DNA from 4 places in the Cohaesibacter sp. ES.047 genome. Region 3 is predicted to be linked to each of the others. Evidence: riboswitches for the same ligand, from Rfam matches in the RefSeq annotation. Region 3 holds a riboswitch; each other region holds the start of a gene.

Region 1 (2,200 bases), 420 kb from region 3:
GCCCAGGCAATCGCATCATGGCGGGCCGTGCCTCCGCGCTTCTGCAAGGATGCGCCGAGCACGGGATAGCGGGCGTCCTTGTCGATGCTGATGGTCGGGCAGAAGCTCTTCACGCCCTCAGCATCCAGCCACTCGGCATCAATGCCGTTAAGCTTGTTGGCATTGACCCGCCGTTTGGTGTCGCGCACATCTTGCAAAGTGTGGGCAAGATTGAGCACGCCGCGCTGGCTGAGCATGATGTTGTAGTTGAGATCTTTTGACAGGCCCTCATACAGCGAGAGGGATTTCTCATAAAGATGGGCTGCTTCATCCCACAGATAGTTGGAACGAATGATGGTGGTGTTGCGCCCCGTGTTGCCGCCGCCGAGCCAGCCTTTTTCGAGCACAGCAACATTTGTGATCCCGTGCTCCTTGGCCAGATAATAGGCTGTTGCAAGGCCATGTCCCCCGCCGCCGATGATGACCACGTCATACTGTTTCTTGGGTGGCGGGCTGCGCCATTGACGGGGCCAGTCCTGATGATAATTCAGAGCATTTCTGGCAAGAGAGACAAGGGAAAATTTCATGAATGAATCTCTGTAATAATTGCGGTTGCGCTGTTCAGTGGAAACCACCGTGCCATGATTATGATTATATAAGCACCATCTCACAGTGTCCTGAGGTCAAAATCAAGATCAATCCAGTTTGAAAGCAAGATTGTGCATCAACAGTTCGACGGATTTGCAATCAGAAAACGCGCCGCATTGACAACGGGATGACAATCGCGCACAAGAATGCTCAGGATGGTTCTCTGCGAGATGGATCTCGCTAGAGATGAAAAGGGAACATGGTGCGGACGACCCAAATCGGGGCCAATGCCATGGCTGCCCCCGCAACTGTAAGCGGATTGCCTTTTTTAGCCACTGGACCGCCCGGTCCGGGAAGGGAAAAGGTGTCAGACCGTGAGCCAGGAGACCTGCCACCCGAACCCATTCACGACCGGTCGGGGTGTATCGGAGGTGTGGCAGCGCGTTTGCTTCCTCATTTGATTCCCTTTCGGCTGGCCTGTTTGATTCCCGCAGTTTGACTGCCGGGTTCAAGAAAGGAACATCCATGTCCTCCAAGGCCGGAGTGCTGCAGGTCTGCGTAAGCTGCAAACGCCCCCGTGCGATTGATCCGGACACAGCCAACGACGAAGCCAAGAGCGCGGATGCGACCAGCGAGAGCTGTGAAGGTCAACAGCTGTTCGAGGCGCTACAGAATGCCTTTGGCCGCACCCCGGACCTCGATGAAGCGTTTAGCGTCGAGCCGGTCGAATGCATGAATGGATGTCAGTCTTCCTGCACGGTTGCCCTGCGCGCGCAAGGGAAATTTGGCTTTGTCATTGGCCAACTGGACCCAAGCGAAGAGCGCATTGCGGACATCGTCTCCTTTACCCAAAGTTTTCATGAGGCTGAAAATGGGCTCCCACCATGGCGTGCCCGGCCTCCACATGTGCGCAAGAACACCCTCGTGCGCCTGCACCCTTCTCCCAATTTCTCCGAAAGATCCGATTGAGGCTCGACATGAATTTTACTCCTCCCATTGTTGGCAAGAAAATCCCCGCAACCGTCGTGACCGGTTTTCTCGGTTCCGGCAAGACAACACTCATTCGCAACCTGATTTCGCAGGCTGGTGACAAGCGCATCGCTCTGATCGTCAACGAGTTCGGGGATATGGGATTCGATGGTGACATGCTCAAGGATTGCGGCAATCCGAATTGCACCGATGACGACGTGGTCGAACTGAAGAATGGCTGCATTTGCTGCACGGTGGCCGAGGACTTCCTGCCGACGATGGAAAAGCTCATCGCGCGGGACCCAAAACCGGACCATATCGTGATTGAAACATCCGGCCTCGCCCTGCCCCAACCACTGGTTCAGGCATTCCAGTGGCCGAGCGTCCGGGCATCTGTCACCGTCGATGGGGTCGTAACGATTGCCGATGCCGCCGCCTTGAGCGAAGGGCATTACAGCCAAAATGAAGAGGCCATCGCCCGCCAGCGCGCCTCGGACGAGAGTCTTGATCACGACAGTCCGATCGACGAATTGTTCAATGATCAGCTCAAGTGCGCAGATCTCATCGTCTTGTCAAAGGCCGATCTGGTCTCAGCCGAAGCCATGGCAGCCGTCGAGAAACTGGTCTCCGATCATGCCCGCGATGGTGTGAAAATGATCCCGTC
Region 2 (2,200 bases), 420 kb from region 3:
CGGTTATTCGCACGCTGGATGAAGAGATCGCGCGCGTGGTTCGCGGGCGCGCGGCCAACCCCAAATGGATCGCCGGCGTCATGCGCCACGGCTACAAGGGAGCCTTCGAGATGGCGGCGACCCTTGATTATCTGTTTGCCTTTGCAGCCACCACAAACGCAGTCGGTGACCATCATTTCGATCAGCTCTATGAGGCCTATATCAAAGATGATGACGTCGCCGACTTCCTGAAGGAAAAGAACCGACCGGCCTATGACGATATGGTGGATCGCTTTTTGGAAGCGATCGAGCGCGGCCTATGGACACCAAGATCCAACAGCGCCGCCTTCCATCTCAATCAAAACCGGTCAAAACGAGGGGACCCCCAAATGGAGATGCTTTCATGACAGATGACATGAATGAAGAGACACAAAACGCGCGCCACACCGAGAAGATGAAAAAAAAGAAGGCAGCCCGAGACAAGATCCTTGCCACCAAGACCATCGAAAAAGGCCTTGTGATGGTTCACACCGGCAAGGGCAAGGGCAAATCGACCGCAGCCTTCGGGATGGCATTCCGCTCACTTGGACACGGCCACAAGATTGCGGTGATCCAGTTCGTCAAAGGGGCATGGAACTCCGGCGAAAAGCAGATTCTGGAAAAATTCCCCGAGCTTGTCACCATCAAGTCTATGGGCGAAGGCTTTACCTGGGAGACGCAGGATCGCCAGAAGGACATCGACAATGCCCGCTCGGCATGGGATGCCGCCAAGGAGGCGATTCTCGATCCGGAAATCCGGTTCGTGCTGCTCGATGAGCTGAATATCGTTCTGCGCTATGATTATCTGCCGATCGACGAAGTCGTCGCCTTCCTCAGGGATGAAAAGCCGGACGATACACACGTCGTCATCACCGGCCGCAACGCCAAGGACGAACTGATCGAAATCGCTGATCTTGTTACTGAAATGACGCTGATCAAGCATCCGTTCCGCTCCGGCGTCAAGGCGCAGGAAGGGATCGAATTCTAAAGGTCAAGTCCAATGCGGTGCATCAATGTGTGATTTGCATTGAATTGCACCATACGGGCAAGTTGACTTGCCTGACCAAAGTCCTTTAGGACTATTGTCATGATGGTTCTCCCTTCCCGAGCGTGGTTGGGAGATTAAAAGGGAACATGGTGAGGTGTACCCATCAGGGACCAAATCCATGGCTGTCCCCGCAACTGTGTTCGGCGAGCCGCCGCTCCTGATTTGCCACTGGTCTTTATGACTGGGAAGGCTTGAGCGGAAATTGGCGACGACCCGTAAGCCAGGAGACCTGCCATCAGGACGTTGATCATTCGGATCAACACTCTAATCAAGACGCCGGGGAATGCGTTTGGTGGAGAGACCGCCTGACGGCATTCTTCGCTTTCGTCGTTGGCCCTCCCTTCTCCAAGAATATTTCTTTTCGCGCGTCTCCACTTTGACAAACCTGTCACGGGAGATATTTTTTTGAACAAATTTGTAACTGCGACTGCGCTCGCCGCCTCCATGCTGTTCTCGACCGCAGCATTCGCCCATTTCCAGCTTGCCTACACACCAGACGTCAATGTCTCGCGTGCTGGAGATGTCCCCTACAAGTTGATTTTCTGGCACCCGTTTGAAAATGGCCATGTCATGGACATGGGCAAGCCGGAAGCTGTCTTCGCGGTTCACAAAGGCAAGAAAATCGACCTGATGGACAGCCTCAAGCCGATGACCTTCAAAGGCTCGGGGAACGAAGCGGACGCCTATGATGCGACCCTTCCTGTCAAACGCAACGGCGACTACATCGTGGTTGTCGAGCCTGCCCCCTACTATGAAGGCAGTGAAGACATCTACATTCAGCAGATCACCAAGAGCTTCCTCAACAAGGGCGGCATTCCGACCGGTTGGAATGAGCCGGTTGGCCTGAAAACCGAGATTGTTCCGCTCAACAAGCCGACCAACATTCTCGTGGGCTCCACCTTCACAGGTCGTGTGTTGAATGACGGCAAACCCGCTGCCGGAATTGAAATCGAAATCGAATATATGGCTGCCGAGCCTGACATGGATGCCAACGCCCCCGGTGAGGTGAAGGCAGACCCTGCTCCAGGCGGCTCTGTTGTCGCAATCTCCGATGAGAATGGCTACTTCACCTTCGGTATTCCAAAGGCTGGGTTCTGGGGCTTTGCTGCCCTCGGCTCAGGTCCGGACACCGAA
Region 3 (2,200 bases):
CACCGGGAGCGAAGAGGAAGGCGGACAGGAAGGAAAGGATGGTGCCCTTCGGTATCCTTTTGAGGCGTTTGCGCGAAGGGGAAAAGGCGAATAGCAGGCCGACATCATAAAGCGTACCGCCCTTGATATCGATTAGACCCTTGATATAGGGGCGGATAATGCGGTCAAGGCCGGGGCGGCGCAGCAGCGACGCGATGACGCCCGGATCGGCGATCCGGATTGTGAGGTCGGGGTCAGGCTTCCTACCCAGCGGCACCCTCGTCCCGTCCCAGAGTTCAATGGCGATGTCGGCATCGAGTGCCTTGGCCACCTCGTCAAGAAGGGCAAGTGTTGCCTTCAGTTGCCGCTGCGTTCCATTTTGCCCTGTCATGATGATCCCGTCCGTTCGTTCCGGAGGCAAAGGATACCAGCCGGTTCCGACATGAATAGGCCGCAAGTGTCACCGGAATATGGCGGAGGAGGGAAACGTCTTCTTTCTTGTGTTGCTTGACCAATGGAACAATGACTCCTTCTCAGACAGCGCTCGAAAGGCCGCAGAATTGGTTCCCGCCATGCGAAAGGGGATTTTGGACGAGTTGCAGGCACTGAAGCTCCTTCAGGATCAGCCTGATAGTGCAGATGCCTACCGGGCTGCTCAAGAGATCGTCAAAAAGCGAGGTCTCGAATTTGCCCCCCATGCGATTGTGCTAGACCATCCGATCCAGAGGTGGTCCTGGTTTCTAAACCAGTTTGCAGCCCAAATCAGGTGGGTCGGGTTTTCACATCAGGATGCTAGTCTCTCCATACCATTCGTCGTGTCATATGCCTCACTCGGTTCCGCAGGATCGAGAGACCTTTGAACGAATTTTATTCGAAAACTGATGCATCTGGTATTATTGATCGAATAAACAGAACTCGCTTCTCGCACCCATCCCTTTGATCAAATTGAGAGGGGCTACGATTGACAGCTTTTGTCAAAGGTCGCATAAAAGTGTTCGTCGGTTTCCTTGACGGAATGAAAAGGGAATCCGGTGCGTGGCAGATGCTTGAGCCTGTCGCCAATCCGGAGCTGTCCCCGCAACTGTAAACAGAGAGCGCCCTCAAGCTGGCCACTGGATCGAAGTAGATCTGGGAAGGTCGGGGAGCGTAATGACCTGTAAGCCAGGAGACCTGCCGACGTCCATTCATTCAACCCGGGCGGGGTGTCCTGGAGGAGGGTCGCATGACAATGCGCATATCTTTGCGTCTTCGCCATATCTTTTCTGATTGCATCAGACTTGCCCGACTTCGGTTGCTTCGCCGCATCTGGAGCACGGGATTATGCTTTTATCTTCCCTCGGTTCGGGATTGGTCCGCGTCGCTTTTACGCACGGAACGACCACCCCGCAGCTGCCCTACGTATTTCAATCAGGTCTTTCCGCTCGACAGATTGCCGGTGCCATCATCGCCTTCATGGTCGGGCTGTTCTTGTTTTTAGGTACGGCGCTGGCTGCACCCATTTCAGTTACTGATGAATCCGATGTAACCGTCACTTTCGCCGAGGCTGTCGACCGGATCGTGGCCTTCAATGCCTATAATGGCGAGTTTGTCCGGGCCGTTGCCGGGATCGAGACCCTTGTCGGCATGGATGGCAATGCGCTGAAGGAAGTTGGCTATTGGCCGGATGACGGATCTGTCGCGGTTGCTGGTGTCAATCAGCGTGAACCCGACTATGAGGCGATCATCGGTCTGGAGCCGGATGTCGTGATCTTTCCGCGCAACGGGGCATGGCAGGAAGCGCGCGACAAGCTCGCAACCTTCGACATCCCCGTTCTGGTGCTGACGGGTTGGGATCCCTTGCGTCACACAGCCAACGTTGCCGCCATTGGTGATATCACCGGTCATCCCGACCGGGCAGAAAAGCTCAATGCCTTTTTCACGGGTTATCAGGACCTGCTCAAAGAGCGTCTCAAAGGCGTCAAGAAGCGCTCGATATATGTGGAGCATGGTGCTGACTATCATGCTCCGACCCCCGGTTCCGGCTGGCATGACATGATCGCCGAAGGGGGCGGTGACAGCATTCTGTCCGACATTGACATCGCCAAACAGCCTGCTTCGAAGGGGTCAGTACATTCCTTTGTGCTCGAACCGGAGTTTATTCTCAAGAAAGATCCCGAAGTCATCATCAAGTTTCATCAGCGATCCTATCTTCCAGCCTCCAAGGCAGCGCAGAAGGTGCATT
Region 4 (2,200 bases), 2.4 Mb from region 3:
GACCGCCAACTGGTCCCGTGCCGAAGCTCTTGATCTGATGCAGAACTGGCTGTCCAAACATCCCGGCGAAATCGACGGTGTGATCGGTCAGAACGACGAAATGGCTCTTGGTGCCATTGAAGCCATCAAGGCTGCTGGCCTTGACGTGAAGGACTTCGCCATCGCCGGTATCGACGGTGTGACCGATGCTCTTCGTGCTGTTAAAGCTGGCGAAATGACATCGATCCTGCAGGACGCTCGTGGCCAGATGCAAGGCAGCATCGACGTTGCTCTGCGTGCGGTCAAAGGTGAAGGCTACAAGCCGGAATCCGAAATCTGGAAACAGTATGAAGCGGACCTGTCCTGGGATGATGGCCAGAAAAACCGTTACGACATTCCATGGACCATCGTGACCAAGGACAATGTCGACAACCTGCTGAAAGACCGCAAATAAGGTCTTTGGACAGCGACGGGACTGAACAGCCCCGTCGCCCAGCTCTGACATATATGAGGGTTCTGATGGGCGTCATCAGAACCCTTTTTTGTGAGCCGAGCAAATGAAGCAACGGCCCACCTGAGAAGTGTCTGGGATCCGTTCGTGCCGGTCAAGGCGGACAAACGACCGGGCGCGTGTTGCTCCTGAGAATCGAGTTGCGCTCCTTGATCTCGCCGGATGCGGATCAAGGCCGCATCCTTGAAGTGTTGATAGCAAGCCACCGACACTGGACATCCATAAAAAGAGCAGCTAATAAACGTTACGTTATAACATTACATCAATCATGGACAACAATCTGATGCATTGGGCGTGATTGCATTCAAGGAGTTTTGACGTGTTTTTACAGTTCCATAGACCGTTCGGATCAAATCCTTCAGCTGGTTTTCATGAGACTGCGACAACGTGCGCCGATTAAATCCACAGATGTCCAAAACGCGCTCTTGTTTGAGCGGCAATATTCATCCAACCTAGAACAGCTGATGGTGTCTTCGAGAGTATGAACGTCCTCGGAGAAAAGGGAACACAGTGAGGTGATTGATTTCATCAATTCTGTGACTGCCCCCGCAACTGTAATTGGCGAGCGCACCCGAAAGGCCACTGAATCGAACGATTTGGGAAGGCCGGGAAGGCGTTGTGACCCATGAGTCAGGATACCTGCCATCATTCCATTCACCCATATCCGGTGCGGGGCGCGCCGAGAGGAGTTTGCAATGACGATTCTGCAGTCATCAATACCCAGCTTTCCAAATTCGCACCACCGATTTGAAGTCGGGCTCTAGAGCCGCACACCGTTTGGGAAATTCCTATCGGTCGTAGCTTTGCGTCACGGTCCGAGAGCAAGGGCGCGCGCCCTGAGCAATCTTTGCAGCTTCCCAAAGTCCGGCAGCTTTAAGCCTCCGTGCGCACGCTGTTCAGCGAGCGCTCCATTTCCCTTGTTATCAGGAATAGCTTTTTGTCGACGCCACACATAGACAAGCTGATCGCCAATCATCGACGCGAGGCTTTTCTCGCGTTCCTGCTTTTCTGTCTGGCTCTGGTGCTGGGCATTGTCTCGATTGGGATCGGGCCGGTTTATATCGATCCGCTGACCGTGCTGAATGTCGTTATCCAGCATGTGACCGGCGCAGACCCGGGGCCGGACTTTTCATGGGCTTTTGATGCCATTGTCTGGACCTCCCGTGCACCCCGCATCGTGATGGCCTTGGCCGTTGGCGCAACGTTGGCGGTATGTGGGACAGCCATTCAGTCGATGGTCCGCAACCCCTTGGCGGACCCATTCGTTCTGGGGATCAGTTCGGGCGCGTCCACGGGCGCAGCTTTTGCCATCACGGTCTGGGGAACCGCGGCCAGCAGTGCGCTCACGCTATCGGGCTTTGCGTTCGTTGGAGCCCTGTTTGCGATGGTGCTCGTCCTTGTCATTGGCGGGCGCTCGGGCGGCAATGACCCCTTGCGCCTGATCATGGTCGGCATAGCGATCGGCTATGCGTTGAATGCAGCCACCGGGTTTCTGATCTTTGCCTCGGATTCCCCTGAGGCAAGTCGGTCTGTCATGTTCTGGATGATGGGATCCCTTGCCAACACGCATTGGGAAATGGCTCTGGCCGCGATCCTCGTGGCCATCACAACCATCTTTCTTCTCGAAATTGCCGGGCGGCACCTGGATGCGATGGCATCGGGGGATGACACGGCTCTGGCTGTCGGCATCAAGCCTGAACGGGTGCGCCT

The links. A riboswitch is a leader RNA that binds a small molecule or an ion and turns the genes downstream of it on or off. The one in region 3 is predicted to bind cobalamin.
Region 1: it holds a riboswitch for cobalamin, as region 3 does, so the genes downstream of both, CPH65_RS19120 (DUF1636 domain-containing protein) here and CPH65_RS17205 (ABC transporter substrate-binding protein) in region 3, are expected to answer to the same signal.
Region 2: it holds a riboswitch for cobalamin, as region 3 does, so the genes downstream of both, CPH65_RS19140 (DUF4198 domain-containing protein) here and CPH65_RS17205 (ABC transporter substrate-binding protein) in region 3, are expected to answer to the same signal.
Region 4: it holds a riboswitch for cobalamin, as region 3 does, so the genes downstream of both, CPH65_RS06230 (iron ABC transporter permease) here and CPH65_RS17205 (ABC transporter substrate-binding protein) in region 3, are expected to answer to the same signal.

The regions. Positions count from the first base shown of each region.
Region 1 covers NZ_LT907844.1:4,166,496-4,168,695, forward strand. The annotation lists gene CPH65_RS19115 (sarcosine oxidase subunit beta family protein) at 1-566, opposite strand, end outside; cobalamin riboswitch at 767-978, shown strand; gene CPH65_RS19120 (DUF1636 domain-containing protein) at 1,093-1,536, shown strand; gene cobW (cobalamin biosynthesis protein CobW) at 1,545-2,200, shown strand, end outside.
Region 2 covers NZ_LT907844.1:4,172,562-4,174,761, forward strand. The annotation lists gene cobN (cobaltochelatase subunit CobN) at 1-386, shown strand, start outside; gene cobO (cob(I)yrinic acid a,c-diamide adenosyltransferase) at 383-1,006, shown strand; cobalamin riboswitch at 1,093-1,318, shown strand; gene CPH65_RS19140 (DUF4198 domain-containing protein) at 1,472-2,200, shown strand, end outside.
Region 3 covers NZ_LT907844.1:3,750,807-3,753,006, reverse strand. The annotation lists gene CPH65_RS17215 (class I SAM-dependent methyltransferase) at 1-370, opposite strand, end outside; cobalamin riboswitch at 962-1,172, shown strand; gene CPH65_RS17205 (ABC transporter substrate-binding protein) at 1,300-2,200, shown strand, end outside.
Region 4 covers NZ_LT907844.1:1,383,265-1,385,464, reverse strand. The annotation lists gene CPH65_RS06235 (substrate-binding domain-containing protein) at 1-433, shown strand, start outside; cobalamin riboswitch at 939-1,152, shown strand; gene CPH65_RS06230 (iron ABC transporter permease) at 1,428-2,200, shown strand, end outside.